Regions from separate parts of the Streptomyces sp. NPDC019443 genome, predicted to be linked through region 3. Evidence: riboswitches for the same ligand, from Rfam matches in the RefSeq annotation. Region 3 holds a riboswitch; each other region holds the start of a gene.
The links. A riboswitch is a leader RNA that binds a small molecule or an ion and turns the genes downstream of it on or off. The one in region 3 is predicted to bind cyclic di-AMP.
Positions count from the first base shown of each region.

Region 1 (7,510 bases), on a different contig from region 3:
CGCGGGGCGGCCCTGCGCGTTGATCCGGTCGTAGCGGACAGTCGCGATGAATTCGCCGCCGACCGTGACCGCGAGACCCACCCGGTCCACGTAGTCGTGGTGGGTGAAGCGGTGGACGTCCTTGGCGGAGAGCCGTGGATAGGGCGCGAAGAAGCGGTAGTACTTCGACTCGTCCGAGACCTGTTCGTAGAAGCTGACCAGTCGCTCGGCGTCCTCGGTGGTGATGGGCCTGATGCGTGCGGTGCCGCCGTCGCGCAGCACCACGTCTGCTTCCCAGTGATCGGGGTAGGCGTGGTCCGGCTCGGTCTGCATGCCGAAAGCGTAAGGCTCACCCACCAGTAGCGGCGGCCGTTGGCCGCGGGCAGTCTGGGGAGATCCGATCGGCGGCCGCCCCCGGCCCAAGGCCGGTACGAGCACGCCGCAACGCATGAGAGACTGGTCTAGACAACCGCTAAGACTTGAAGGGCAACACCATGGCTGAGCGCCGCGTCAATGTCGGCTGGGCCGAGGGCCTTCACGCCCGCCCCGCTTCCATCTTCGTCCGTGCCGCCACGGCCGCCGGCGTCCCGGTGACGATCGCCAAGGCTGACGGCAACCCGGTCAATGCCGCCTCCATGCTCGCGGTGCTCGGCCTGGGCGCTCAGGGCGGCGAGGAGATCGTGCTCGCTTCCGAGGCGGACGGCGCCGACGCCGCCCTGGACCGTCTGGCCAAGCTGGTTGCCGAGGGGCTCGAAGAGCTTCCCGAGACCGTCTGAACCTGCCAGTCGAATTGCTCAACGACGGAGCCGCGGCATCCCGAATTCGGGAGACCGCGGCTCCGCTTTTTGCGGTCCGGGCACCATGAATTCGGGCAGCATAAAATCCGCCCCACGAATATCTTCTCTTTGTATACGGTGCGGCTGTTAATTACGGGCGCTCGCGGTGTTTACGGCATGTTGCGAAGTCCTCACCCGCTCGGGACCGCGCAGCCGGTGCGCGGCCGTGGCCCGCTCGGCATGCAGGGCGGTCAGCGCCCGCGCCCGTTCCACATCGCCGCGCGCCACGGCGTCCACGATCGCGCCGTGCTCGGCCCAGGACTCGATGGGCTTGGCGGGCTGGTCGACGGCGTACATCCAGGTGATCTTGTGCCGCAGCTGGGTGAGCAGGGCGGTCAGACCGGGGCTGCCGGAGGCCTGGGCGAGCGTCTCGTGGAACCAGCCGCCCAGCGAGCGCAGATCCTCGCCCTGGCCACGGCGGGCCCGCTCCTGCCCCAGCCTGACCAGACCACGCAGGACTTTGAGGTGCGCTTCCGTACGGCGCTTGGCGGCCCGGGCAGCGCCCAGCGGCTCCAGCAGCATCCGGACCTCCAGCAGGTCGGCCGCCTCCTGCTCGGTGGGCTCGGCGACGCAGGCGCCGGCGTGCCGGCGAGTGGTGACGAAACCCTCGGACTCCAGCGTGCGCAGGGCCTCGCGCACGGGGACCCGGGAGACGCCGTAGCGGCGCGCCAGCTGCTCCTCGGTGAGCCGGCTGCCGCGCTCGAATACACCGGAGACGATGTCGTCGCGGATCGCCGTGCATACCGAGTGCGCGGGAATGCGCATGACCGAACCTCCGCTTTAATCCGCGCGAAACGCAGCCGATTGACGCCTGTTCGGTGACTCTATTGCAGTGGGCCGGATTTTCCGATGGCACCTGGAAATTCATGGATATCTTTTGGCCAGAGGACCGAACACCGAAGGCCCCGGCGGCGGCCGGGGCCTTCGTCCACTCGGGTGTCGCTCAGACGCCGACGCCGTGCGCGCGCAGGTACGCGACCGGGTTGATGTCGGAGCCGTACTCCGGGCTGGTGCGGGCTTCGAAGTGGAGGTGTGGCCCGGTGGTGTTGCCGGTCGCGCCTGAGAGGCCGATCCGCTGGCCAGGGGTGACGCTCTGACCCACTGAGACGCTGATCGACGAGAGATGGCCGTATTGCGTGTACGAGCCGTCGTTCATCTTGATCACGACGTTGTTGCCGTACGCGCCGCCCCAGCCGGCCTCGACGACGGTGCCGGAGCCGACCGCGTGCACGGTGGTGCCGGACGCCGCATGGAAGTCGATGCCTGTGTGGCTGCCGGAGGACCAGACGGCGCCGCCGGTCTTGTAGCCGGTGGAGACGTACGAGCCGGAGATCGGCGAGACGAAGGAGTTGAGGCGCTTGCGCTCGGCCTCACGGGCGGCGCGCTCCTTGGCCTCGCGGGCAGCCTTGGCGCGGGCCTCGGCCTTGCGCTTGGCCTCAGCCTCGGCCTTCGCCTTGGCGGCGGCCTCTGCGGCCTCCTGCTTCTGGGCGGCGGCCTGGTCGGCGATCTGGTCGGCGAGCGAGTCGGCGGCCACGATCTGGGTCAGGCCGGTGTCCTCGACCGCGGTGGCACCGGGCTCGGCGGCGAGCGCCGGGGAAGCGAGGGTTCCGATGACGCCGGTGGTGGCAAGGGCCGCGACGCCCGCCATGCTCGCGCTCTTGCGCGTCAGACGGCTCGGGGCACGGTGCTTCCCGGTGGCACGGGTGAACGCCATGTAGTGGCTGATCCTTTCCTTCCTTCTCGCCTACCGGGTTAGCTGACGGGTTCGGAGCAGGAAGGTCTCCTACGGGCCCCTCCGCACGGTGCGAAGGCGTCCGATTCACCCCAGGGACTGATTGGGTCCCCGGCTCCCCAGGCTCGCGCCTGACGGGGACTCGGCGATGACTGTCCGATGCCGCGGGTGCGGCGGGCAACTGGCGGACAGCCGGACCGACGCTAGGCGGGGCATCTTTCATTCACCAAACAGACAGGCCCTTTTGTAGTGCATGCCACAGGGCAGACAGGCAGCCTCTCCAACAAACCGGGCATAAGACAGAACCCCGGCGTCGCTTTGGAGGCCGGGGTTCCGCTTGTCTGTTTTAAGTTGTTTGCCAGGTATGACGGATCGTCTTGCGGTCAATCAGCCCGTGACAACGGTCACTTCACCGATGCCCAGTGCCCTGACCGGCTCCTCGATCTGCGAGGCGTCGCCGACGAGCACCGTGACAAGCCGGTCCACCGGGAAGGCGTTGACGGCCGCGGCCGTCGCCTCCACGGTGCCGGTCTCGGCCAGCCGTACATACAACTGCGCCTGGTAGTCGTCCGGGAGGGACTGCTCGACCTGATCGGCGAGCGTGCCCGCGACGGACGCCGCCGTCTCGAACTTCAGCGGGGCGACGCCCACCAGGTTCTGCACGGCGACATCCCGCTCGGCGTCGGTGAGCCCCTCGGCCGCGAGCGTGCGCAGCACCTTCCAGAGGTCCTCCAGCGCCGGTCCGGTGTTGGGGGTGTCCACCGAGCCGCTGACGGCGAGCATCGCGGCGCCCGAACCGTCGGGGGCGGACCGCAGGACCTGGCCGAAGGCCCGCACGCCGTAGGTGTAGCCCTTTTCCTCGCGCAGTACGCGGTCCAGGCGGGAGGTGAGGGTGCCGCCCAGGCAGTACGCGCCGAGCACCTGCGCGGGCCAGACGCGGTCGTGGCGGTCCGCCCCGATGCGGCCGATCAGCAGCTGCGTCTGCACGGCGCCCGGCCGGTCCACGACGACCACGCGGCCCGTGTCGTCGGCCGTGATCGGCGGTACGGGACGGGGCGTGGCGCTGTCGCCCTTCCAGGTGCCGAGGGTGTCGGCCAGCACGGCGTCCAGGTCGACCCCGGTGAGGTCGCCGACGATCACCGCGGTGGCCGTGGCGGGCCGCACATGCGCCTCATAGAAGCCCCGCACGGCCGCGGAGTCGATCCGGGCCACCGTCTCCTCCGTGCCCTGACGGGGGCGCGACATGCGCAGGGAGGCCGGAAAGAGCTGCTTGGAAAGCTCCTTGGCGGCACGGCGGCCCGGATTGGCCGTCTCGTGCGGGATCTCGTCGAGACGGTTGCGTACGAGCCGCTCCACCTCGCTGTCGGCGAAGGCGGGTGCGCGCAGCGCGTCGGCGAGCAGGCCGAGCGCCTTGGGCAGCCGGGAGACCGGGACCTCCAGGGAGACGCGGACGCCGGGGTGGTCGGCGTGCGAGTCGAGTGTCGCTCCGCAGCGCTCCAGCTCGGCCGCGAAATCCTCCGCGGAGTGCTTGTCGGTGCCCTCCGACAGGGCGCGCGCCATGATCGTGGCGACGCCGTCGAGGCCCTCCGGCTCGGCGTCCAGCGGCGCGTCGAGGCAGATCTCGACAGCCACCACCTGCTGGCCGGGACGGTGGCAGCGCAGCACCGTGAGCCCGTTGTCCAGCGTGCCGCGCTCGGGGGCGGGGAACGCCCAGGGCCGGGCCTCTCCGGCGGCCGGCTGCGGGTGGAACTGCATGGTCACGGCAGCGTCGCTCACTGGTCGGTCCCCTCGTGCTCGTCGGTCTCGTCGCTGTCGTCGCCCTCGCCGTCGTCGGCCGAGATGGGCTCGTAGACCAGCACTGCCCTGTTGTCGGGGCGCAGCCTGGCCTTGGCGACCGCCTGCACCTCCTCGGCGGTGACGTCCAGCACCCGCTGCACGGCGGTCAGCGCGAGCTGCGGGTCACCGAACAGCACTGCGTACCGGCACAGTTCGTCGGCGCGGCCCGCGACTGTACCGAGCCGGTCCAGCCACTCGCGCTCCAACTGGGCCTGCGCGCGCTCCATCTCCTCGGGCGTGGGGCCCTCCGCGGCGAACCGCGCGAGCTCCTCGTCGACCGCGGCCTCGATCTGCGGGACCTCCACGCCGCCGGACGTCTTCACGTCCATCCAGCCGAGCGAGGGCGCGCCGACCAGCCGCAGCAGACCGAAGCCGGCCGCTACAGCCGTCTGGTCACGGCGCACCAGACGGTTGTGCAGCCGGGACGACTCGCCGCCGCCGAGGACGGTCAGCGCCAGATCGGCGGCGTCGCACTCGCGCGTGCCGTCGTGCGGCAGCCGGTAGGCGGCCATCAGCGCACGGGCCGGGACCTCCTCGACAACCTCCTCGCGCAGCTGCTCACCGATGATCTCCGGCAGCGATCCGTCACGGGGTGGCTGCTTTCCGTCATGGGCCGGGATGGAGCCGAAGTACTTCTCGATCCAGGCGAGCGTCTGCTCCGGGTCGATGTCGCCGACGACCGACAGCACGGCGTTGTTCGGCGCGTAGTACGTACGGAAGAAGGTGCGGGCGTCCTCGAGGGTCGCCGCGTCCAGGTCGGCCATCGAGCCGATCGGCGTGTGGTGGAACGGGTGGCCTTCGGGGTAGGCGAGGGCGGTCATCTTCTCGAAAGCCGTGCCGTACGGAACGTTGTCGTACCGCTGGCGGCGCTCGTTCTTGACGACGTCGCGCTGGTTCTCCATCGACTCGTCGTCGAGCGCGGCGAGCAGCGAGCCCATCCGGTCGGCTTCCAGCCAGAGCGCCAGTTCCAGCTGGTGTGTGGGCATCGTCTCGAAGTAGTTGGTGCGCTCGAAGCTGGTGGTGCCGTTCAGCGAGCCACCGGCGCCCTGGACCAGCTCGAAGTGGCCGTTCCCCTTCACCTGGCCCGAGCCCTGGAACATCAGGTGCTCGAAGAGGTGGGCGAGGCCGGTAAGGCCCTTGACCTCGTGGCGTGAGCCGACGTCGTACCAGAGGCAGACAGCGGCGACCGGGGTCAGGTGGTCCTCGGAGAGCACCACGCGCAGGCCGTTGGCCAGCCGGTGCTCAGTCGCTGTCAGGCCGCCGGAACCGGCCTGCGCTGTGGCCGTGTGACCCATGGGCATGTACGTCCCTTCGATCGCGATATGGAGAAGTCCTGCCACTGTATGCAAGCGCGCTGACACCTGGCGAAGTTCCCGGGTCGCGGTCGGCGTTGTCAGTGGGACGGTCCACAATGGTCGGCGTCAGTTCCAGACCTGGTACGCGAAGGAGCAGCAGCCGCGATGGCCCGCCGCAGCACGAAGACCCCGCCGCCGGACGATTTCGAGGAGAGGATCCTCGACATCGACGTGGTGGACGAAATGCAGGGCTCCTTCCTCGAGTACGCGTACTCGGTGATCTACTCCCGGGCCCTGCCGGACGCACGTGACGGCATGAAGCCGGTGCACCGCCGGATCGTGTACCAGATGAACGAGATGGGCCTGCGCCCCGACCGGGGGTATGTGAAGTGCGCCCGTGTCGTCGGCGAGGTCATGGGTAAGTTGCACCCGCACGGCGACGCGTCGATCTACGACGCCCTGGTGCGGATGGCCCAGCCGTTCTCGATGCGCCTGCCGCTGGTCGACGGGCACGGCAACTTCGGCTCGCTCGGCAATGACGACCCGCCGGCCGCCATGCGGTACACCGAGTGCCGGATGGCCGACGCGACGTCACTGATGACCGAGTCGATCGACGAGGACACCGTCGACTTCCAGTCGAACTACGACGGCCAGGAGCGCGAGCCCGTCGCTCTCCCCGCCGCCTACCCGAATCTGCTGGTCAACGGCGCGTCCGGGATCGCGGTCGGCATGGCGACGAACATGCCGCCGCACAATCTGGGCGAGGTCATCGCCGCCGCCCGCCATCTGATCAAGCACCCGGGCGCGGACCTCGAGACGCTGATGCGCTTCGTCCCCGGGCCCGACCTGCCGACCGGCGGCCGGATCGTGGGCCTGACCGGCATCAAGGATGCGTACGAAACGGGGCGCGGTACCTTCAAGATCCGCGCGACGGTCTCCGTGGAGGACGTCACGGCGCGCCGCAAGGGCCTGGTCGTCACCGAACTGCCCTTCACCGTCGGCCCGGAGAAGGTGATCGCGAAGATCAAGGACCTGGTCTCGTCGAAGAAGCTCCAGGGCATCGCGGACGTCAAGGACCTCACCGACCGCTCGCACGGTCTGCGTCTGGTCATCGAGGTCAAGAACGGCTTCATTCCGGAGGCTGTGCTGGAGCAGCTCTACAAGCTGACGCCGATGGAGGAGTCCTTCGGCATCAACAACGTGGCGCTGGTGGACGGGCAGCCGCTCACGCTGGGCCTCAAGGAGCTGCTTGAGGTCTACCTCGACCACCGCTTCGAGGTCGTGCGCCGGCGCAGCGAGTTCCGGCGGACAAAGCGGCGCGACCGGCTGCACCTGGTCGAGGGCCTGCTCGTCGCGCTGATCGACATCGACGAGGTCATCCGCCTCATCCGGTCGAGCGAGAACTCCGCGCAGGCGAAGGAGCGGCTGATCGAGCGCTTTTCGCTCAGCGACATCCAGACCCAGTACATCCTGGACACCCCGCTGCGCCGGCTGACCAAGTTCGACCGCATCGAGCTGGAGAGCGAGCGCGACCGGCTGAACGGCGAGATCGACGAGCTGACCGGGATCCTGGACTCGGACGCCGAGCTGCGCAAGCTGGTCTCGGGCGAACTGGCCGCGGTGGCGAAGAAGTTCGGCACCGAGCGGCGCACCGTGCTGCTGGAGTCGGCGAGCACGCCGATCGCCGCGGTGGCGCTCGAGGTCGCGGACGACCCGTGCCGGGTGCTGATGTCCTCGACGGGTCTGCTGGCCCGTACGGCCACGGGCGAGCCGCCGGTGGACGAGGGAGGCAGACGCGCCAAGCACGATGTGATCGTCTCCGCGGTGCCCGC
Region 1 covers NZ_JBIRYJ010000012.1:117,042-124,551, reverse strand. The annotation lists gene ACH492_RS29980 (GNAT family N-acetyltransferase) at 1-312, opposite strand, end outside; gene ACH492_RS29975 (HPr family phosphocarrier protein) at 474-755, shown strand; gene ACH492_RS29970 (GntR family transcriptional regulator) at 903-1,580, opposite strand; gene ACH492_RS29965 (M23 family metallopeptidase) at 1,759-2,529, opposite strand; cyclic di-AMP (ydaO/yuaA leader) riboswitch at 2,542-2,705, opposite strand; gene ACH492_RS29960 (M16 family metallopeptidase) at 2,935-4,302, opposite strand; gene ACH492_RS29955 (M16 family metallopeptidase) at 4,320-5,684, opposite strand; gene ACH492_RS29950 (DNA topoisomerase (ATP-hydrolyzing) subunit A) at 5,844-7,510, shown strand, end outside.
Region 1: linked by a shared signal. The riboswitch ahead of ACH492_RS29965 (M23 family metallopeptidase) and the one ahead of ACH492_RS14875 (transglycosylase family protein) in region 3 are both predicted to bind cyclic di-AMP.

Region 2 (7,510 bases), on a different contig from region 3:
GTGCTTTCAGGCTTCCCCGGCTCCTCGAAGAACTGGTTCCGGACGCTGAAGTTCCAGGATCGGGTGCAGCCGCTGATCGAGTCCGGCAGGGTCGCGCCCTTCATTCTGGTCTCGCCGCGCACCATGCTGGGCGACGCGGACACCGGGTACGCGAACATACCGGGCAAGGTGAATGCGGACAGCTGGCTGACCGTCGACGTACGCAAGATGGTCGCCGACAACTTCCGGGTGTCGCTGGCACCTGAGAACTGGGCGATCGCGGGCTACTCGGCGGGCGCGCACGGCGCGGCCAAGCTGGCCTTCGCCCACCCCGACCGCTACAGCGCGGCCGTCAGCTTCTCCGGCTACAACGACCCGGCCGCCGAGTCCCGCTCGCTGACTGCCGCGGACCCGAAGCTGCGCGTCGAGAACAACGTCCTGCACATCCTGAAGTCGGCCAAGACCCCGCCGCGGGTCTCGCTGCTGGCGACAGGGGAGGGCTCGGACGGGTACGAGCCGGGTCTTGCGCTGAAACGGGCGGCCAAGCCACCGACGAAGGTGGATGTACGGGCGACGAAGGGCGGGCATGTCACTCCTGTGTGGAGCAGGCAGTTGCCGTACGCCTTCGAGTGGCTGACGCAGCAGCTGCGGCCGCGGTTCTGATCTACGGGTCTGACCTGCGTCTGACTCCGCCGACGGCTTACACGGGGCGGGTCGCGCCCGCGAAGGGCATCTCGTCGATCGGCGCGACACGGACCGGGGCGCCGGGGCGAGGGGCGTGGATCATCTGGCCGCCGCCGATGTACAGGCCGACGTGGCTGATCCCGGAGTAGAAGAACACCAGGTCGCCGGGGGCGAGTTGGGAACGGGAGACCCGTCGGCCCGCGTTGATCTGCGTGTACGTGGTGCGGGGCAGCGAGACCCCGGCGTAGCCCCAGGCAGCCTGGGTGAGCCCGGAACAGTCGAAGGAGGCGGGCCCGGTCGCGCCCCAGACGTACGGCTTGCCGAGCGCTCCGTAGGCGTACGCGACGGCTTGGGCGGCACGGGAGTTGGGAGCCTCGAGGGAGCCGCGGGGGCCGGCTGACCGGTCGGCACGCGTATCCGCGGGGCTTTCCGCACTGTTCGAGCCCTCGTACGAGGCGCGCTGCTCGGCGGTGAGCGCGGCGAGGAGACGTTCGGCGGCCGCGAGCTTGTCCTGGACGGTGGCCTTGTGCTTGGCCAGCTCGGTCTGCCGGGCCTTGAGCCCGTCCATGCGCCCGCCCGCCTCGGCCCTCAACCGGGCGATCTCCACCAGCTGTTGGTGCACACCGGCGATGGAGTCCGCCTGCCGCGTGCCGATCCGCTCGGCGAGCGCGGCCCGCTCCAGATACTCGTCGGGGTCGGAGGTGAGGGCGAGCTGCACCCCCGGGTCCATGCCACCGGCGCGGTACTGGGCGGTGGCGATCGAACCGAGGGCATTGCGTGAGGCGTTGAGCCGATCGGTCCTGCGGGCGGCCTCCTCGCGCAGCCGCTCCAGCGACGCGCGGGCCTTCGCGGTCTGCTCCTTGGCCCCGTTGTACTTCTCGGTGGCGGCCTCCGCCTCTTGGTAGAGCTTGTCGACCTTGGCCTTGATCTGTGCGGGAGTGAGACGGGGCTCGGCGTGCCCGGTTCCGTCGAACGCGGTGGCGGTCGCTGCGCCGGCGAGCGCGAGGGTGGCGGCGGTCCGGGCGGCGGGCCCGCTGAGCGGATGCTGCTTGGGTTTCCGGTGCGCTGCCACGAGGGCGTCCACGTCCTTCCGTCTTCCCTGCGGTCCGAATCCGACGCCGAGTCCGACGCCGCATCCGACGCCGAGTCCGACGGCGGTCCGCACGGGGGAGCGGCCCGCCGCCGGATCTCTCGGCGGGGGTGGCCGACTGCCGCCCGGGAGCTCGGCGGCGGTGGGGAGTCGGTCACCTGAGAAAGGACGCTAAACCTGAGAGTCACGGGAATGAGGCGTGGACCGGTACTGCCCGAAGCTGGACACGTGGGTGCGCTTTCTGAGAGCGGGACTGATGGTGCCGGCTCGGATCCCCGTGCCGCTGTGACCGATGCGGCGAATGAGGCATACCTGCCTGGAGATCGGTGCTATGGGGAGGGTTAGGCTCCGCGACATGGACGTACTCATCAATGTCTTCGTCGCCCTGCACATCATCGGCATCGCGTCGCTGCTCGGCGGCTTCCTCACCCAGATGAAGGCGATGGGCGCGGGAACGGCCCGCTTCACCCCGGCAATGCTGCACGGCGCGCTGACCATGCTGATCACGGGCGTGGCACTGGTGGGTCTGAACCAGGCGGACGACCAGCCGGTGAACAACCTGAAGGTCGGCATCAAGCTGGCGGTGCTGGTTGTGATCCTGGGCCTGGTGTACGTCAAGCGGGACGAGGAGAAGGTGGACAAGGCGCTGTTCGGCGCGGTGGGCGGGCTGGCGGTCGCGAACATCTTCATCGCGACGCTCTGGACGTGAGCCGGACATGAGAACGCCCGGGCGCCGAAGTCGGCCCCGGGCGTTCGTGCGCTGAGCGGTCTCAGGCCGGGCGCACGCTGCCGTAGATCGGCATGTAGTAGATCGACTCCTCGCGGACGTTCGTACCCGGCTTGGGCGCGTGGATCATCTTGCCGTCGCCGATGTAGATGCCGACGTGGCTGATGTCGTCGTAGAAGAAGACCAGGTCACCCGGGAGCAGATCCTTCGTCTCGACCCGCACGCCCACCTTCACCTGGTCCCAGGTGGTGCGCGGCAGGTCCACGCCCGCGGCCTTCCAGGCGGCCTGGGTCAGTCCCGAGCAGTCGTACGAGCTCGGGCCCGACGCGCCCCAGACGTACGGCTTGCCAATCTGGGAGCGGGCGAAGGAGAGGACCTTCTCCGCCTTCGCCGCGTACGTGGCTCCGCCCGTGGAACCGGAGCCGGTGTCCGACCCGGTGTCCGTGCCCGTGTCGCCGCCCTGGTTCTGCTCCTGCTCCTGGCGCCGGCGCTCGGCCTCCGCGCGGGCCTCCGCCTCCTCCTTGGCCTTGGCCTCGGCCCTGCGACGGGCCTCTTCTTCCTTCTCGCGCTCGATCGCCGCAAGCCGCGCCTTCTCCTCGGCCGTCAGCTTCGACAGCAGCGTGCGCGCCTCGGCGAGCTTCGCCTGGACGTCCTGCTTGCTGGTGCGCAGGGCCTGCTGGGAGCGGGTGAGCGACTCGAGGCTCTTCGTCGCCTCCGCGCGCTGCTCGGCGGCCGCGGCCCGCTGAGTCTCGTAGTCGTCGATCACACTGCGCTGACGGTCGGTCATCCGGTCCATCAGCTGCGTCTGGTCGAAGTACGCCTGCGGGCTGTCCGCGAAGAGCAGCGCGGCGGTCGGAGTGACCGCGCCCGTGCGGTACTGCGCGGCCGCGTAGGTGCCGAGCTCCCGCCGCGACTCGTTCAGCTTGTCCGTGCGCTTGGCGGCGTCGTCGAGGAGCTCGTCGACCTCGCGGCGCTTCTCCTCGGTCGCTTCCTTGGCCTTGTTGTACTTCTGGGTCGCCGTGCCGGCCTGCCGGTACAGGTCGTCGACCTTCTTCTGCACCTCTTCGACGGAGGGCTTCGGCTCGGCGGGTGCGGCATTGGCGCTCTGCGTCGACAACAGCGTGACGGAGGCGAGGGCTGCCGTCGTGAACCCGACGGCGGGGGAGGACTTTACGGTTCGACTTCGCGTTTTGCGATGCGACGCCAAGGCCGGCATCTCCTTCTTCCGTGGACCGCCTACCGGGTTAGCTGTCGGGTTCGGGCGGAACGGAAGATCGCCCTACGGACCGAGTGAGGCGCGGTCCGATTCACCCCGGTTGTGCATGGTGGGTCCCCGGTTCCGAACTCCCTTGTGGAAAGCCCGAATTCGGCGCAGGCCGCCCGATTGGCGTGGATCGCCATGGGGGTACGGGCCGCCTTGGGGGAGCACGCTAGCCAACTCGTGCGGCTGCTGTGAAGGTTGATGTTCGAAATGTCCGATACATTTTCGTGACCTTGGCGATCGGTGAACCGGCGCCCCCAAATGATGACCCGATGGTATAGGCCGATGACGGAGAGTCGCGGCGTCGATCGCCGGTCGAATCGCCCTCGAATCGGCCGTCGAAACGTCCTGTGCATCGTCCGGGGTATCCCAATGCGGCGGCGAGCTGTCAGTGCGGCGGCCTAGACTCGTAGAGCGATGAGCAGCCTCTTTGACGACAGCTTCCTGGCGGACCTCCAGCCCAGCGCGGAGCACCACCCGCCGCCGCCCGAGGACTCGGCCCCGGAGGAGATCCCTGACGATCTCTTCCAGGGCGCCTACGACGTCCCCCCGGCCCGGGACCCGTACCACCGTGACGGCGCTCCGCGCACGGTCGTGGACCCCGCCGCCCTGCTCGAGGGGCTGAATGAACAGCAGCGTGCCGCCGTCGTGCACACCGGCTCGCCGCTGCTGATCGTCGCCGGGGCCGGGTCCGGCAAGACCCGGGTGCTGACCCACCGGATCGCGTATCTGCTGGGCAGCCGCAGCGTCCACCCCGGCCAGATACTGGCGATCACGTTCACCAACAAGGCCGCCGGCGAGATGAAGGAGCGCGTCGAGCACCTCGTCGGCCCGCGCGCCAACGCCATGTGGGTCTCCACCTTCCACAGCGCCTGCGTCCGGATCCTGCGCCGGGAGTCCAAGAGGCTCGGCTTCACCTCGTCGTTCTCGATCTACGACGCCGCCGATTCCAAGCGCCTCATGGCCCTGGTCTGTCGTGATCTGGAACTCGATCCCAAGAAGTTCCCGCCGAAGTCCTTCAGCGCGAAGATCTCGAACCTCAAGAACGAGCTGATCGACGAGGAGACCTTCGCCGACCAGGCGGTCGACGGTTTCGAGAAGACGCTCGCAGAGGCGTACCGGATGTACCAGGCGAGGCTGCGCGAGGCCAATGCGCTGGACTTCGACGACATCATCATGACGACGGTGCATCTGCTGCAGGCGTTCCCGGACGTCGCCGAGCACTATCAGCGCCGGTTCCGCCATGTCCTGGTGGACGAGTACCAGGACACCAACCACGCTCAGTACACGCTCGTACGCGAGCTGGTGGGTCCCTCGGGCCCGGACGACGACCCGGCCGAGCTCTGCGTCGTCGGCGACGCCGACCAGTCGATCTACGCCTTCCGCGGCGCGACCATCCGCAACATCCTCCAGTTCGAGGAGGACTACCCGGACGCGACGACGATTCTGCTCGAGCAGAACTACCGCTCGACGCAGACGATCCTCTCCGCCGCCAACGCCGTCATCGAGCGCAACGAGAGCCGCCGCCCGAAGAACCTGTGGACCAACGCCGGCGCCGGCGCGCAGATCACCGGCTATGTCGCCGACACCGAGCACGACGAGGCGCAGTTCGTCGCCGACGAGATCGACCGGCTGACGGACGCCGGCGACGCGAAGGCCGGCGACGTCGCCATCTTCTACCGTACGAACGCCCAGTCCCGTGTCTTCGAAGAGATTTTCATCCGGGTCGGGCTGCCGTACAAGGTCGTCGGCGGAGTGCGCTTCTACGAGCGCAAGGAGGTCCGGGACGTCCTCGCGTATCTGCGAGTTCTCGCCAACCCCGAGGACAATGTCCCGCTGCGCCGCATCCTCAATGTCCCCAAGCGTGGCATCGGCGACCGAGCCGAGGCGATGATCGACGCGCTCGCGCTGCGCGAGAAGATCACCTTCCCGCAGGCGCTGCGCCGCGTCGACGAGGCGTACGGCATGGCGGCCCGCTCCGCCAACGCCGTCAAGCGGTTCAACGTGCTGATGGAGGAGCTGCGTACGGTCGTCGAGTCGGGCGCCGGACCGGCCACCGTGCTCGAGGCCGTCCTGGAGCGGACCGGCTACCTCGCCGAGTTGCAGGCGTCGACCGACCCGCAGGACGAGACGCGTATCGAGAACCTGCAGGAACTGGCCGCCGTAGCCCTGGAGTTCGAGCAGGACCGCGCCGAGGAGGAAGGCGCGGGCACGCTCGCCGAGTTCCTGGAGCAGGTCGCGCTCGTCGCCGACTCCGACCAGATCCCGGACGAGGACGAAGACGGTTCCGGCGTCATCACGCTGATGACGCTGCATACGGCGAAGGGCCTCGAGTTCCCGGTGGTGTTCCTGACCGGCATGGAGGACGGCGTCTTCCCGCACATGCGCGCGCTCGGCCAGGCGAAGGAGCTGGAGGAGGAGCGGCGGCTGGCGTACGTCGGCATCACGCGCGCCCGCGAGCGCCTCTATCTGACGCGGTCGTCGATGCGCAGCGCCTGGGGCCAGCCCTCGTACAACCCGCCCTCGCGCTTCCTGGAGGAGATCCCCGGGCAGCACCTGCAGTGGAAGCGGACCGGTCCGATGGCCGCGCCCGCCGGTCCGACGTCCGGCATCGCCTCGTCGCTCTCGTCCTCGCGCTCACGCGCGGGCGGCGGTGCTTCGGGCTTCGCCACGCGGCGTACGACCGACAAGCCGGTGATCTCGCTGGCGGTCGGAGACCGGGTCACGCACGACCAGTTCGGCCTGGGGACCGTGGTGGAGGTGACGGGGTCGAGTGCGGACGCGCAGGCGACGATCGACTTCGGGGACACCAAGCCGAAGCGCCTGCTGCTGCGGTACGCGCCGGTCGAAAAGCTCTGATCGAGCTCGGACCGAGCTCTGATCGGCGCTTTTACGTCGGGTCGAGGCCGTGGCTGCGAAGCCACGGCAGCGGGTCGATCGCCGAGCCGCCGCCGGGCCGTACCTCGAAGTGGAGGTGCGGTCCGGTGGAGTTGCCCGAGTTGCCCGAGTATGCGATGACGTCACCGGCCTTGACCGAACCGGAGCGGATCTTGGTGCTGCTGAGGTGGCAGTACCAGGTCTCGGTTCCGTCGGAGGCGGTCACGATGGCCATGTTGCCGTAGGCGCTGTTCCACTGCGTACGGACGGTGCCGTCGGTCGCGGCCATCACCTCGGTGCCGTACGACACCGGAAAGTCGATGCCGGTGTGCACGGACATCCAGTTGACGCCGGCCTGGCCGTAGTACGCGCTCAGGCCTTCCCGGTTCACCGGCAGTACGAACTTGGGGCGCAACGCCTCGCGGCGCTTGGCCTCTTCCTCGCGCTTCTTTTTCTCCGCCTCCTGGCGCGCCTTCAGGTCGAGGCGTTCCTGGGTGCGCGACGCGCGGTCGCCGAAGTCGCGGGCGTCGGCGCTGAGGGCGGCGAGCTGCGTGTCCATCTTGTTGTTGGCCGCGATCGCCTTGGGGGAGGACGGATCGGCCGCCTCCACGTTGCTGTCGCCCTTGGTGTCGCCGGTGCCGAGGCTGCCGACGGAGGCGGCGGCGATGCCGGCAACGCCCATCACACACGCGGAGGGCACAGCGACGGTGAGGAGCGCGGAGCGTTTCGCGGGGGTGCGGCGACGGCCGCGGGACCCGCCGGAACGGCGGACGGGGCGGGGGATGACCGCGGCGGCGATGGGTTCGGGTTCCGGCGCGAGTTCGTATTCGCCGTCGAGTTCGGCTTCCGCTTCGACTTCGGCTTCCGCTTCGAGTCCGGCCTCGGCCTCGGG
Region 2 covers NZ_JBIRYJ010000013.1:140,891-148,400, forward strand. The annotation lists gene ACH492_RS31015 (alpha/beta hydrolase) at 1-642, shown strand, start outside; gene ACH492_RS31020 (NlpC/P60 family protein) at 680-1,735, opposite strand; gene ACH492_RS31025 (hypothetical protein) at 2,109-2,462, shown strand; gene ACH492_RS31030 (NlpC/P60 family protein) at 2,524-3,696, opposite strand; cyclic di-AMP (ydaO/yuaA leader) riboswitch at 3,699-3,862, opposite strand; gene pcrA (DNA helicase PcrA) at 4,159-6,600, shown strand; gene ACH492_RS31040 (M23 family metallopeptidase) at 6,632-7,510, opposite strand, start outside.
Region 2: linked by a shared signal. The riboswitch ahead of ACH492_RS31030 (NlpC/P60 family protein) and the one ahead of ACH492_RS14875 (transglycosylase family protein) in region 3 are both predicted to bind cyclic di-AMP.

Region 3 (7,510 bases):
CGATCATGCTGCGCCCGGAGCCGGCTCGCCCGGCGGCGCAGGTTGAACGCCATGTGAACGTGTGCGTCGCAACTTCCGGCGAATCGTCGGTCGAATCAGTGGCCCAGGCCAGGGAGACTGCCTAACATCGATCACCGCAGGGTCTTGTGCATCGTCGCACAATCACGCCGCACGCCGGGAGGCTCCTTTGCACCGCCGCCGTCGCACCGCGCTCACCGTCTCAGCCGCGCTGCTCGTCGCCGCGCCCCTCCTCGCCGCCTGCGGCAGTGAGGCTCACCCAGGGGCCGCCGCCGTCGTCGGTGGGGAGCGGATCGAGGTGTCCACCGTCCAGGCGAAGGTGAAGGATGTGCGCGCCGCCCAGCAGCGCTCCCCCCAGTCCGCCCAGCTCATCAAGGACAGCGGGCAGCTCAGCCGCGCCAAGCTCTACGACCTGATCGTCGAGCGGGTCGTCCAGCGCGCCGCCGACGACGCCGGGGTCGAGGTCAGCCGCAAGGAGATCCAGGACGGGCGGACCGCCCTCGTGCAGCAGTCCGGTGGCGAGGAGCAGCTCGCGGCCATGTATCTGCAGCAGCGCGGCGTCGCCCCCGACCAGCTGGGCGACGTCGTACGCCGCGACATCCTGGTCAGCAAGCTCGCCGAGGCCCTCGGCGCGACCAATACTCCCGAGGGCCAGCAGAAGCTGAACCAGGCGTTCACCGCCGCTGCCAAGGCGCTGGACATCGACGTCAACCCCCGCTTCGGCACCTGGGACGACCAGAAACTCGAGCTCGGCAACTACAAGGCCCCGTGGATCACCCAGGTCAGCAAGGAGCCGGAGCCCGTCGAGGCGGGTGCGTAGCGGCGCGAGGTAGGTTCGAGGGGTGACCACAGAAGCACCAGTCGCCCCCGGCCGAATCGTTCTGCTCACCGCAAGCCACCGCGTCGCGCCCGGGCTGCTGTCCTGGCCCGCGTGGCAGACGCTGCACGCTGCCGACCGGGTGCTCTGTGCCGACGGGGCCCACCCCCAGCTGCCGTATCTCCGCGAGGCCGGTGTTGCCGTGGAGATAACGGCCATCACCGCGCAGGAGCTGGTCGACGCCTGCGCCGGGGGTACCTCCCGGGCCGAAGGCTCTGGGGGAGGTCGCACCGTCGTGGTCGTCCCCTCAGGCGAGGGCGATACGGCCCTGACCGACGGGCTCGCCCGGCTCGCCGGGTCCGGGCGGGTGCAGATGCCGGACCTGGAGCTGCTTCCCGGCTCGTACGACCTGCCCGGCGCCCGTCTCCTCGACCTCGTCCAGGTCATGGACCGGATCCGCGCCGAGTGCCCCTGGTCGTCGACCCAGACCCACAAGGGCCTCGCCAAATACGGCATCGAGGAGGCGTACGAACTCGTCGAGGCGATCGAGGACGGCGACCGTGACGAGCTGCGCGAGGAGCTCGGGGACGTACTCCTGCAGGTCATCTTCCACGCGCGCATCGCGCAGGAGGACGAGGACGAGCCGTTCTCCATCGACGACGTCGCCGGGACGATCGTCGAGAAGCTCATCCACCGCCACCCGCACGTCTTCGGCGACGAGCACGCCGAGACGCCGGAGGACGTGAAGGAGCACTGGCTCCGCACGAAGGCGATCGAGAAGCAGCGCGATTCCGTGACGGACGGCGTGCCGCTGGGTCAGCCCGGCCTCGCCCTCGCCGCGAAGCTCGCGGGCCGGGTCCGTACCGCCGGCCTCGACGTCCCGCTCCCCGCCGGCCGGGGCACCGGCTACGAACTGCTCGCCCTCGCCGTCAGGGCGGAGGAGTCCGGCACCGACCCCGAGGCCGCCCTGCGCGCCGCGGCCCGCGCCTACAGGGACGCGATCCGCGCCGCCGAGGGGCAGGAGTGAGCGCTCAGCCCGAGCTGTTCACCTGGGAGTTCGCCACCGACCCCTACCCCGCCTATGCGTGGCTCCGGGAAAACTCGCCGGTCCACCGGACCACCCTCCCCAGCGGAGTCGAGGCATGGCTGGTGACGCGGTACGCCGATGCCAAGCAGGCCCTCGCCGACCAGCGGCTCAGCAAGAATCCCGCGCATCACGACGAGCCCGCCCACGCCAAGGGGAAGACGGGCATCCCCGGCGAGCGCAAGGCCGAGCTGATGACCCATCTGCTGAACATCGACCCGCCGGACCACACCCGGCTGCGGCGGCTGGTATCGAAGGCGTTCACCCCGCGCCGGGTTGCCGAATTCGCACCGCGCGTACAGGAGTTGACGGACCGGCTCATTGATGGGTTCGTGGAGAGGGGGGAGGCGGATCTTATTCATGAGTTCGCGTTCCCGCTCCCCATCTACGCCATCTGCGACTTGCTCGGCGTCCCGCGCGAGGACCAGGACGACTTCCGCGACTGGGCCGGGATGATGGTGCGACATTTCAAGCCGGGCCAGGGCGGCGGGCCGCGCGGCGGCGTCGCCCGCTCTGTGAAGAAGATGCGGGGCTATCTCGCGGAGTTGATCCACCGAAAGCGGGAGGAGCCCGGGGACGACCTGATCTCGGGGCTGATCCGGGCCAGCGACCACGGCGAGCACCTCACCGAGAACGAGGCCGCTGCCATGGCCTTCATCCTTCTCTTCGCGGGTTTTGAAACCACCGTGAACTTGATCGGCAATGGGGTATATGCCCTGCTTCGTAATCCGGAACAGCGGGAGCGGCTCCAGACGTCTCTCGCCGCCGACGAGACCGAGCTGCTGGCCACCGGTGTCGAAGAACTCCTGCGCTACGACGGGCCCGTGGAGCTCGCCACCTGGCGGTTCGCCACCGAGGCGCTCGTCATCGGCGGGCAGCGGATCGCGGCGGGCGATCCCGTACTCGTCGTACTCGCGGCCGCCGACCGGGACCCGGAGCGGTTCGCCGACCCGGACAGCCTCGATCTGTCCCGGCGCGACAACCAGCATCTCGGGTACGGGCACGGCATCCACTACTGCCTCGGCGCGCCCCTCGCGCGTCTCGAGGGGCAGACCGCGCTCGCCACGCTGCTCAGGAGAATGCCGGACTTGCGGCTTGCAGGCGATCCGGCCGATTTGCGGTGGCGTGGAGGTCTCATTATGCGCGGATTGCGCACTCTGCCGGTTGAGTTCACCGCTCGACAGATCTGACGCATTGTCAAGACTGTGACTTTCACGTGATCTCCGCTGCATCGACTTGTGACTTCCGTTCGAATGCGGCTACGTTCACCGTCGTCTCAGTAGTCACGTGAAAGGCAACCGCATGCGTTCCGGGAACGGGCGACACCGCCGACCTCGTCAGGCTCCTGCCATTGTTGTCGCGGCAGGGGTGACGGGATCGGCCATCGCCATCCCCCTTCTCGGCGCCGGTTCGGCCTCCGCCGCCGACGCCTCCACGTGGGACCGCGTCGCGGAGTGCGAGAGCGGCGGCATGTGGAGCGCCGACCTCGGCAACGGGCACTACGGCGGGCTGCAGTTCTCGCAGGAGACCTGGCAGGACTTCGGCGGTACGGACTACGCGGCCCGCGCCGACCTCGCCAGCCGCTCGCAGCAGATAGCGGTCGCCGAGAAGGTCCTCGACGCGCAGGGCCCCGCGGCGTGGCCCAGCTGCGGGGCACTCGCCGGCCTGAAGAACGACGGTGCCGCCACCGGCGTCGACCCGGGCATCGTGCCGTCGCCCGAGCAGAGCGACCCGGTCGAGTCGCTCATACCCACGAACCCCTCCGCCGAGCCCACCACTGCGGCGTCTGCCGAGCCGACCGCGGACCCGGCCGGGTCGGCCGAGCCCGCCGAGCCGGCGGCCACGGACGGGGCGCCGGGCGCCGACAGTGGCGGCGGCAAGCACCGTGGCGAGGCCGCCCCGGAGCAGACCGAGCCGGGCAATACGGACAATGAGCGCGAAGCGGGTCGGCATGCCTCGCGAGGTGACGGTTCGGCACGCGACAATGCGGGCAACCCGGATGAGGCGGGCGAGACGGGCAATGCGGACGCCGCGCCCGGTGAGTACACCGTCCGGCCGGGCGACAGTCTGTCGGCCATCGCCGACAAGCAGAAGCTCTCCGGCGGCTGGACCGAGCTCTATGAGGCCAACCAGGAGACCGTCGGTGCCGACCCCGACCTCATTCTTCCTGGCCAGAGCCTCGATCTGGGCCTGAAGTAGAGGCGATTCGCAGGCAGTTCACGGTCAGTTCGCGGGCTTATGTCCGAGTCTGTGCAAGTGAGACATGAGTCTCTTTGTCCCAACTGCCGTGACTTGCCCGGCGGAACCACTCATTCCGCCCCCCACCTGCGAAAACGGGTGTGACCGGAGTGGCGAGATGGGCGTTTTCTCCCCGATGTTCCTCCTTTGAACATCGGGGAGAGCTGTGTTTACGGTCTGAACCGCTCGCCACCGCGGGCGCCGCTGACCGTCACGCCAAATCCTGCCGACGGTTCGGGGGAGTAGTCGTCGCGCAGAGCGCCGAAGGCAGGAGCGGGGGACCCAAGGTAAGCGCCGGCCCCGGCCGTTGAGATCGACGGCTCCAACCGGCTTGGGGTGAAGCCGCGCGCAGGACGCGCGGCCGGGCAACTCGTCGGCCCGAACCCGACAGCTCACCTCGTAGGCGTCGGTGAGGAGAAGTTCCATGCTGTTTTCCAGCAAGGGCAAGCACCGTCGCCCGTCCAAGGCCACTCGTTTCGCCGCGATCGCCGGCGTCACCGGTGCGGCCGTCGCCGCCCCGCTCCTCGGCGCCACCTCGGCGTCCGCCGCGACCGCCTCCGAGTGGGACCAGGTCGCCCAGTGCGAGTCCGGCGGCAACTGGTCGATCAACACCGGCAACGGCTACTACGGCGGCCTGCAGTTCTCGGCCTCCACCTGGGCCGCGTACGGCGGCACGCAGTACGCCGCGAGCGCCGACCAGGCCTCCAAGTCCCAGCAGATAGCGGTCGCCGAGAAGGTCTTGGCCGGCCAGGGCAAGGGCGCGTGGCCGAACTGCGGCGTCAACCTGTCCAACGCCGCGTACGGCGGCGCCGCCGACGCCGGCACCACGCAGCCGGCGCAGCCGAAGCGTGCCGAGGTTCCCACCACCCGCTCCGAGCGCCCCGCCGCCCCGGCGAAGCCCGCCGCGAAGGCCAAGGGCTTCAAGAAGGGCGACGGCGAGTACAAGGTCAAGGCCGGCGACACCCTCGGCAAGATCGCCGAGACCGAGAAGGTCAAGGGCGGCTGGCAGAAGCTGTTCGACCTGAACAAGGACATCATCGACGACGCGGACGTCATCTACCCGGGCCAGCAGCTCCACCTGAGCTGACCCCGCTCCGCCCGAGCCGGCTGCCCCGGCTCCGCCCGAGCTGACCCCCGGGCCCCAGAGCACCCCGGTCCGGCGCGCTATCCCCCGTACGCGCCGGGCCGGGGTTCTGCCTTGTCACTGCCTGTTCATGCCCTTTTCCGTCCCAGCGGGCGGGCACCGGCCGACCGATGCCCCGGAGCCGGTTAGGCTCTTGCCGCAAGGCCACGGAGACCCTGCGCTGCCCTGCACTGCTTGTGTCCCACTGCTTGAGTCACATTTAGCGTCACATCCCAGAAGGAGATGCTCGTGCCGTCCATCGACGTCGTCGTAGCCCGGGAAATCCTGGACTCCCGAGGCAACCCCACGGTCGAGGTCGAGGTTGGCCTCGACGACGGCAGCACGGGTCGTGCTGCTGTTCCGTCCGGCGCCTCCACCGGTGCGTTCGAGGCTCTTGAGCTCCGCGACGGTGACCAGAACCGCTACCAGGGCAAGGGCGTCGAGAAGGCCGTCCTCGCCGTCATCGAGCAGATCGGCCCGGAGCTCGTCGGGTACGACGCCACCGAGCAGCGCCTGATCGACCAGGCGATGTTCGACCTGGACGCCACCCCGGACAAGTCCTCGCTCGGCGCCAACGCGATCCTCGGCGTCTCCCTCGCCGTGGCGCACGCCGCCTCCGAGGCCTCCGATCTGCCGCTCTTCCGCTACCTGGGCGGCCCGAACGCGCACCTGCTGCCCGTTCCGATGATGAACATCCTGAACGGCGGCTCGCACGCCGACTCCAACGTGGACATTCAGGAGTTCATGATCGCCCCGATCGGCGCGGAGTCCTTCTCCGAGGCCCTGCGCTGGGGCGCGGAGGTCTACCACACCCTCAAGAAGGTCCTGAAGCAGAAGGGTCTGTCCACCGGCCTGGGCGACGAGGGCGGCTTCGCGCCGAACCTCGACTCCAACCGCGCCGCGCTGGACCTGATCCTCGAGGCCATCAAGGAAGCCGGCTACGCCCCCGGCAAGGACATCGCGCTCGCGCTCGACGTCGCCGCGTCCGAGTTCTACAAGGACGGCTCGTACGAGTTCGAGGGCAAGTCCCGCTCGGCCGCCGAGATGACGGAGTACTACGCGGAGCTCGTCGCGGCGTACCCGCTCGTCTCCATCGAGGACCCGCTGTTCGAGGACGACTGGGCCGGCTGGAAGGTCCTCACCGACCAGCTGGGCACCAAGGTCCAGATCGTCGGCGACGACCTCTTCGTCACCAACCCGGAGCGCCTCGCCCGCGGCATCGAGGACGGTGCCGCGAACGCCCTGCTCGTCAAGGTCAACCAGATCGGTTCGCTGACCGAGACCCTGGACGCCGTCGAGCTCGCCCAGCGCAGCGGCTTCAAGTGCATGATGTCGCACCGCTCCGGCGAGACCGAGGACGTGACCATCGCCGACCTGGCCGTCGCCACCAACTGCGGCCAGATCAAGACCGGTGCCCCGGCCCGCTCCGAGCGCGTCGCCAAGTACAACCAGCTGCTGCGCATCGAGGAGATCCTCGACGACGCCGCGGTGTACGCGGGCCGCTCGGCGTTCCCGCGGTTTCGCTATGCGAACTGATCGGTACAGCAAGGGCTGACGCTCTCTCTTACGTACGTCCCCAGCCGCGGTCCCGTACCGTGTCCGGGGACGTACGTACGTAATGGGGAGGCGGGACATGGCCGGGCAGGACCGCGATCGGTTCTCCACCACGACCAGGATTCGGCTGCTCGGCGAGCAGACCGCCGCTCGCGTCTACCGGTCGCAGAACCGCAGGCAGGCCCGCCGCTCCCGGCTCACCGGCCGCGCGGCCTTCCTGGCCCTGGTGGTCTGCTCGCTGGCCGTCGCGCTCGCGTACCCGATGCGGCAGTACGTCTCCCAGCGCGCCGACATCGCCGAGCAGGAGCGTCGGATGGCGGACGCCAAGGAGCAGGTCGAGCGGCTGAGGGACGAGAAGGCGCGGCTCCGGGACGACATGTACATCCGGCGCCTCGCCCGCGAGCACCTGCATCTCGTGCTGCCGGGAGAGACCAGCTACATCATGATCAACCCCGAGGCCGCCGAGAAGCGCCGCACCGAAGAGGGGGCGACCGACCGCCCCTGGTACTCGAACGTCTGGGACGGCGTCGACAACGCCGACCGCACCAAGTAGCAGCCACACAGAAGCACCGCTAGAACCAAGGCAGGCATGGAAACGCCCCCTCCCACCACCGCCCCGACCGAGCCCACCGACGCGGACATCGCCGCGTTCAAGAAGCAGCTCGGCCGTCCGCCG
Region 3 covers NZ_JBIRYJ010000004.1:143,832-151,341, reverse strand. The annotation lists gene ACH492_RS14900 (GtrA family protein) at 1-125, shown strand, start outside; gene ACH492_RS14895 (SurA N-terminal domain-containing protein) at 188-838, shown strand; gene ACH492_RS14890 (nucleoside triphosphate pyrophosphohydrolase) at 861-1,862, shown strand; gene ACH492_RS14885 (cytochrome P450) at 1,859-3,109, shown strand; gene ACH492_RS14880 (transglycosylase family protein) at 3,222-4,118, shown strand; cyclic di-AMP (ydaO/yuaA leader) riboswitch at 4,407-4,578, shown strand; gene ACH492_RS14875 (transglycosylase family protein) at 4,582-5,244, shown strand; gene eno (phosphopyruvate hydratase) at 5,530-6,816, shown strand; gene ACH492_RS14865 (septum formation initiator family protein) at 6,914-7,387, shown strand; gene ACH492_RS14860 (DUF501 domain-containing protein) at 7,424-7,510, shown strand, end outside.

Region 4 (7,510 bases), on a different contig from region 3:
CGCCCCCGCAGGACCCCGCACCGCATCCGGCGGTCCCGGCGTTCGAGCAGCAGCACCTCGCCGAGCTGCTCGCCGCCGTGCCGGAGCGTGCCCGCTGGCGCTACAAACCGCGCCGCGCCTCCCAGCTCTGGCGCAGCAGGGCGGTACGGGCGGGAGCGCTGATCACCCTCCTCGCCCTCTCCGGCCTCGTCATTCTCGCGCTCGTACGCGAACAGACCGGCACCCAGGGCTTCCTGGTCGGTCTCGGCCTCGCGACCCTTCCCGTCCCGCTCCTCGCCGCGGCCTTCCGCTGGCTGGACCGGGTCGAGCCGGGCCCCTGGAAGAACCTTCTCTTCGCCTTCGCCTGGGGCGCGTTCGCCGCCGCCCTCGTCGCGATCATCGCGAACACCTTCGCGACCCGCTGGATAGCCACCGCCACCGCCGACCCGGCGAGTGCGGACACGCTCGGCGCGACGGTGATCGCCCCGATCGTCGAGGAGAGCGCGAAGGCCACGGCGATCCTGCTGATCTTCATCTTCCGCAGACGGGACTTCACCGGGATCGTCGACGGCGTGGTCGTGGCCGGCTTCACCGCGACCGGCTTCGCCTTCACCGAGAACATCCTCTACCTGGGCAGCGCCTTCGGCGAGGACCAGGAGATAGGCACATCGGGGTTCGCCTCGGTGACCGCGGCGACTTTCTTCGTACGCGTCGTCATGTCGCCGTTCGCGCACCCGCTCTTCACCGTGCTGACCGGCATCGGCTTCGGGATCGCCGCGCTCGCCGCCCAGCGCCAGCGCATCCGCCGGATCGCGCTGCCGCTGCTCGGCCTCGCCCTCGCCATGGGCATGCACGCCCTGTGGAACGGCTCGTCGTCGCTCTTCGGCCCGTGGGGCTTCTACGCCGTGTACGGGGCGTTCATGGTCCCCGTCTTCGGGCTGCTGACCTGGCTGACGGTCTGGACCCGGCAGCGCGAACTGCGCACGATATCCACCGAGCTGCCCGCGTACGCCGCGGCCGGCTGGCTGACCGCCGCCGAGCCGCGCGCGCTCTCCTCGATGCGGGCGCGCACGATGGCCCGCGACGTCGCCCGGCGCGCGCACGGACCGGCCGCCGCGCACGCCGTCTCGGAGTACCAGCGGTTCGCGACGTCCCTGGCCTTTCTGCGCCACCGGGCCCACCGCGGCGCGGCGGGCCCGGACTTCGCGGAGCGCGAGCAGGAGCTGCTGCACCACCTGTGGCAGCGCAAGGACGTCGCCGGTCCCGCGCTGACGTACGCCGCACGGGCGACGGGCCGGGTGTGGACGCCGCCGCCGTACCGCGACTACGGCGGCTACAACCCGTACCGCGGCTAGGTCTACTGACGGTCGTTATTGACAGGTGGGTCTCTCGTATCGGTGGGGGCACCCCCGGACGAAGTCGGGGAGAGATCACCCTCGTACTGGACGTACTTGGGCGACTGAGACAACATCGCGTGGGGGCACCTCCCGGCGGTAGCCGGGGGAGTGCGTGCCAGGCGTCGCGGGGCTGGGGGCACCTCCCAGGCAAAGCTCTGGGGAGGGACTTCTAAAACACGCCCTAGCTGTCCGACGCCGCGGTCAGCTCGGCCAGTTCCTCGGCCGTCAGCTCCAGCTCGGCGACCGCGGTCAGCGCGGGCAGCTGATCGACCGTGCGGGCCGAGGCGATCGGCGCGACGACGGTCGGCTGCGCGGCCAGCCAGGCGAGCGCGACGGTCGCGACCTGCGCGCCACGGGCCCGGGCGACCTTGTCGAGCGCGGCAAGGACCGTCAGGCCCCGCCCGGTCTCCAGGTGCTTGCCGGCGCCCGCTGCCCGTGCGCTGTCCACCGCCACACCCGGACGGTACTTGCCGGTGAGGAAGCCGGAGGCGAGCGCGGAGTAGGGGACGGCGGCGAGCCCGGCACGGGCGGCGGTGTCCCGCAGCTCGCCCTCGTATGTGTCGCGGGAGACCAGGTTGTATTGCGGTTGCAGCGCGACATAACGGGCAACCCCCTCGCGCTCCGAGAAGTCCAGGGACGCCTGGAGCCGCTCGGCGCTGAGGTTGGAGGCGGCGATGGCACGGACCTTGCCGTCGTGCACCAGCTGGTCGAGGGCGGTGATGATCTCCTCGACGGGGACGCTCGGGTCGTCGAAGTGCGTGTAGTACAGGTCGATGTAGTCGGTACGCAGCCGCTTCAGGGATTCCTCGGCCGCGGCCCTGACAGTCGTGGCGGAGAGCCCCCGGTACTGGGGGTGCGCGCCGACCTTGGTCGCGACGACGACGTCGGAACGGTTGCCGCGCGCGGCGAGCCAGTTGCCGATGACGGTCTCGGACTCGCCGCCCACGTGGCCCGGCGCCCAGGAGGAGTAGGCGTCGGCAGTGTCGACGAAGTTGCCGCCGACGGCGGCGTACGCGTCGAGCACGGCGAAGGACTGCGCCTGGTCGGCGGTCCAGCCGAAGACATTGCCGCCGAGGGCGAGCGGGGAGACGGCGATGTCGGACGAGCCGAGGGTCCGGAGAGAAGTCATGGGCTGATCAACGACCGTGGTGGCGCGCGCTATTCCGATCTACGCGCTGTTCCGTTCTGCGCGCTGTACCTCTACGCGCTGTCCGGGTCTACGCGCTGTACCGGCAGCTCCGGCGTCGGGGGGTGTGCGCCAGAGCTGCCGGGGACTGTGGCGCACGATCAGACGCTGAGGCCCTTGCCGCGCAGCCACGCCATCGGGTCGAGCCCCGACCCGCCAGGCGTGTGGACCTCCAGGTGCAGGTGCGGGCCCGTCACATTGCCCGTCGCGCCGACGCGGCCGATCGTCTCGCCCGTCGTCACCTTCTGGCCGGCGCTGACCGAGATCGAGGACTGGTGGGCGTACCAGACCTCCGTGCCGTCTTCGAGCTCCAGCACCGTGCGGTAGCCGTAAGAACCGGACCAGCCCGCCGACTTGACGGTGCCGCTGTGCACCGCCTTGATCGGCGTGCCCGTCGGGGCCGCGAAGTCCAGGCCGGTGTGGTAGCCCGAGGACCACATGGAGCCGGACTCGCCGAACGTGGAGGTGATCGTGTACGAGGAGGTGGGCAGGGCGTAGCTCTTTGCGAGCTGGGCCAGCCGCTCGGCCTCCGCCTTGGCCGCCGCAGCCTTCTCGGCCGCGAGCTTCTCGGCCTCGGCCTTGGCCTCCGCCGCGGTCTGCTGCTTCGCGGCCTCCGCCGCGGCCTTCTCGGCCGCGAGCTTCTCCGCGGCCGCCTTCGCCTCGGCGTCCGCCTCGGCCTGCTGCTGCTCGGCCTGCTGGAGAATGCGGGCGCGCAGCGCCTCACCGGCGCCGGCCGCGCTGTCCGTTCCGGCCTCGGCGCCGGAGTCCGTGGCGAGGCTCATCGCCGTGAGCGGGGCCGCGTTCACGTTCCCCGCGTCGGCGTCCGACGCGTCGTCCATCAGGGAGCCCACGCCCGGCAGGGACTTGGCGTCGGGCAGGTTGTCCGCGATCGAGTCGGGGAGCGATATGGAGACCGGCGGCTTGCTCTGCGCGGTTGCCATGCCGCCCGCGCCTACCGCGGCGATCACGCCGACGCCGAGCACCGTGGAGCTGCGGGCGAGCCCGCCGCGCTGCTTCATGACACGGTGCCGGCCGCGCACCGGACGGACGGAGTCCTCGGTGGGGTTCCATTCCTCCCATGCCCGCTCCGCCGGTTCGTCGCCGAAGAAGTCAGTTTCCAGGGTTCCGAAGGGTGCTTCGGGGGCAGGCTTGTTGGACGCCACGGAGGCGTGCTCCTTTCCTTCCTTCTCGCCTACCGGGTTAGCTGACGGGTTCGGAGCAGGAAGGTCTCCTACGGGCGCCTCGACCGCGGAAAGAGCGGCAAAGGTGCCCGATTCACCCCAATTGGTGGTTCCCCGGTTCCCTTGCGGGATTCGGCGCGTGCGCACGGTGCCGTCTCTAGCGACGACTGGGACGACCGCGCTGCGTTATCGAACGTTAATAGACTCCGGGGTCGTATTCCAAGCTGTTCCGACTGATCATTAACGACTTTGACGGGGACCAACCAGGACACAAGCGGCCGGAGTCGGGCGACTTGATCTACTCTCGGGCCGGAGCCCTCGTCTGACAGTGCTTCAAATGTTATGCGGAGGGGTGCGCTTCGACTACGCACGGTGCCGGGTCCTGCGTCGGACGCGTCGGGTCCGTGGCCGCGTCCTTCGTCGGGCCCATGGCCGCGCGATGGGCCTTCACTCGCTCCGGCGCTCCGATCCTGCAAGGGCTCTGACGACCGGCACGGTCCTGCGGCGGTCCGGCTGCCCCTGAGCGGGGCGGCCGACCGCCAGCAGCGCCATGTCGTCCGTGGCCGCGCCGCGCGTATGCCGTCGTACGTCGTCGACGAGCGCGTCCAGCAGCTCCTCGGGCCCGGGAAAGAGCCGACCCGCGAGCCGCTCGCCGGGGTCGTAGAAGACGCCGCCCGCATCACGCGCCTCGGAGAGACCGTCCGTGTAGAGGAGCAGTGTGGCCCCGGGGGGCAGCGGATGCGCATCCGACCGGTCCGGCCACGCCCCCAGTTCGCCCATTCCCAGCGGCAGCGCGGCCTGGGTCGGCTCCAGGATGTCCACGTCCCCGTCGGCGTACAGCACCAGCGGTTCCGGGTGGCCCCGGTTCACCACCCGCACCACGCCCTCGCCGCGCGGGATCTCGGCGAGCACGGCGGTGGTGAACCCCTCGACGGCGTCCAGTTCGTCCTGCCGCGTGCCCTCGCGCGCCAGTGCCCGCTCAAGACGCGCGGCGACCCCTTCGAGCGAACTCTCCTGCTCGGCAGCCTCCCGGAAGGCCCCGAGGATCACGGCCACCGTTTCGACCGCCTCCAGCCCCTTGCCCCGTACGTCTCCGACCACCAGCCGCACCCCGAAGGGCGTGTCCTGTACGGCGAAGAGGTCGCCGCCGATGAAGGCGTCGGCCTCCGCCGCCTCGTACCGCGCGGCGATGTGCAGCCCGGCGATCCGGGCAGCGGGGGCGGGCAGCACGGCGCGCTGGGCGGCCTCGGCGATCACCCTGGCGGAGGCGAGGCGCTCACGGCTGAGCCGTACGAGGCGGTTGATGAGCAGGGCGAGCCCGGCGACGGTGAGAACGGTGAACAGCTCGGTGAACGACGTGACCTCGGACACGGTCTCGTTGTAGTAGCGCAGACCGAGCACGGACAGGGTCGCCGCGATGCCGGTCAGCAGCGTGGCGATCCAGGAGGAGAAGGGCGCGGCGATCAGCGGGGCGGCCGTGAAGAACGGCACGGCAGTGAATCTGGGCGGGGTGAAGTAGTCGAAGACAAGACCGCCGACGATCATCAGCGTGGGCAGCACACGGACGATACGAGGAGCGCTGTAGCCGCCGGCCTGCTGTCGGTGCGCCACCTGTGATCTCCTGCCCGTCCGCCTGGCTGCGGACGGTACCGCGCCCTTCCCAGGCTGGCCGTAGCCGCGCCGGGCGGCGACTCACCATCGGCCAACCGGGCGACGCGAGTGTGAGCGCGAAAGGCGTGAGTGAGGGGATACGACAGTGGCCCGGCACTCTCATCGAGTGCCGGGCCACTGTCTTCAGTAGCGGGGACAGGATTTGAACCTGCGACCTCTGGGTTATGAGCCCAGCGAGCTACCGAGCTGCTCCACCCCGCGTCGGTGAACACAACCTTACGCCATCCGGAGCAAGATCAACTCCATTTTACGAGCACGCCTGCTCTGAAGCCGCATTGAAGCCGCTTTGAAGCCGCTCCCGAGCCCTCCGGAGCGGCTCAGGAGCCCCTCCGGAGGGATGTGTCGCCCGGCTGCGAAGCGGCAAGGCGCGCTGTTTTTTCAGCGGCGGCGCAGGCGGAGTGCCGTGAGCGCGCCGCCGGCGGCGATCAGGACCGCGGCGGCGATCGCCGCGTACCGGGTGGAGCTGGAAGAGCCAGTACTGGCGAGGGCGCCGGTGGTGGTGACGGCGTCGTTCGCTGCGGCCGCCGCCGAGGTCGTGGCGGAAGCGGACGGGGTCCCGGACGGAGTCGCGGACGGAGTCGGGGAGGGCGAGGCAGACGCGGTCGGGGAGGGGTTCGTGGTCGGCTCGCCGCTCGGGGCGGTGCCGCGCTCGGGGGCGACCGTGATCTTGGCCTCGGCCTCCAGGAACGGCCTCGTGTTGCCCTCGGTCAGCGATGTCGTCGCCCGCAGCGTGAGCTTGACCGGCTTCTGGATGCCCTTGAAGTCGATGACGCGCACGCGAAGGATGTAGCGGTGCAGCTTCCCCTTCTCGGTGAAGTAACTCTTGGGGAGGTCGGCCAGCTGCCACCTGTCCAGGCCTGGCACCTTCGGGGCCCTGACCAGCTTGCCGTCGCCGAGCCACTCCTCGATCACCAGCTCCGGAACCTCTCCGTCGGCGTCGGGCTCCGGAGCGATCTCCAGGGTGGTCGCCAGATCGGTGTCGAAGGTTCCCTCGCCCTTGAGCTGGTGGAACAGGTCGACGTTGCCCCACAGGCCGGGCTTGATGGGCTCGTTCTCGTCGGTTCTGAGCCACATGGAGGCGGGTGCGGCGTTGATCTTCGGGCTGGTCTCGAAGGCGACGCCGTCGTCCTTCTCGTACTGCGCGTTCCCGGCCAGGTCTGCGGCGACGAGCCTCAGGTTGCCGTTGTTGGACGGGTAGTTCTTGCCGAGGCCGATGGACACCTTCCAGCTCAGCTCGCCCTTGGCCGGCACGGAGAAGGGGGCGTGCCTGCCCTGCTGGGCCGGGTGGAAGTAGCCCTGCGCGCCGATGCCCTGCTGCCCGACGAACTCGTCGGTCGCCGGGGCGTTCACCGGCTGCACGTCGAAGACGAGGTGCGAGGCCGCGAAGGGGCTCGCGCCGTCCGTCTCACCGACCAGCCACGGCTGGAAGTCCACCGGCTTGTCCGCGGAGTTCTTCACCGTGAAGGAGAAGGTCTCGCTCGCGCCGCCACGGGTCAGCGGCCCGCCCGGCGCCGGGGCGCCCAGCTCGATGGTGAGCGGCTTGCCGGAGGCCACCGGGGTGGCGTAGGCGGCGGCGGTGAGCGGGACAAGGGTGGCGCCGGCGGTGGCGGCGACGGTGATCGCGGCTGCGGCGGCAAGGCGAACGGACATGGTGGACTCCCCCCAAGGAATCGACTAGGGGCCGAACTACCGCTGGATGGGCGACAGTTGGCCGTAGGAAAGAGCAGCGCGGCAGAGCGCCGCGACAGGCGGTCAACCGAGATGAGAGATCGCCGTCCGTCCGGTCCTCTTCGGTCCCTCTGGGTCCCTCGCAGGCCTCTGGGTCCCTCGCAGGCCCTGGGTCCCTCTGGGTCCCTCTGGGTCCCTCCAGGGCCTCTTCGGGCCCGTTCGGTGCTTTGCGGTCCCGGCTTGCGGCGATGTGCTCATCTTCACCGCTCAAGATCGGCCGGACAATCCCCGTACCGTCACCACTTCGCAACAGCGCCCGCCGTGCCAAAACCCGCCGCTGGCCGGGGGGGTTGGCCGGTCCGGCTGCGAGCTGCGCCGACCGCGTCAGGGCAGCAGACGAGCCGCCCGCATCTGGAGGTAGCGCGTCT
Region 4 covers NZ_JBIRYJ010000018.1:15,928-23,437, forward strand. The annotation lists gene ACH492_RS34275 (PrsW family intramembrane metalloprotease) at 1-1,334, shown strand, start outside; gene ACH492_RS34280 (aldo/keto reductase) at 1,558-2,505, opposite strand; gene ACH492_RS34285 (M23 family metallopeptidase) at 2,664-3,725, opposite strand; cyclic di-AMP (ydaO/yuaA leader) riboswitch at 3,737-3,891, opposite strand; gene ACH492_RS34290 (PP2C family protein-serine/threonine phosphatase) at 4,191-5,354, opposite strand; tRNA gene ACH492_RS34295 (tRNA-Met) at 5,542-5,615, opposite strand; gene ACH492_RS34300 (hypothetical protein) at 5,793-7,064, opposite strand; gene ACH492_RS34305 (RNA polymerase sigma factor) at 7,467-7,510, opposite strand, start outside.
Region 4: linked by a shared signal. The riboswitch ahead of ACH492_RS34285 (M23 family metallopeptidase) and the one ahead of ACH492_RS14875 (transglycosylase family protein) in region 3 are both predicted to bind cyclic di-AMP.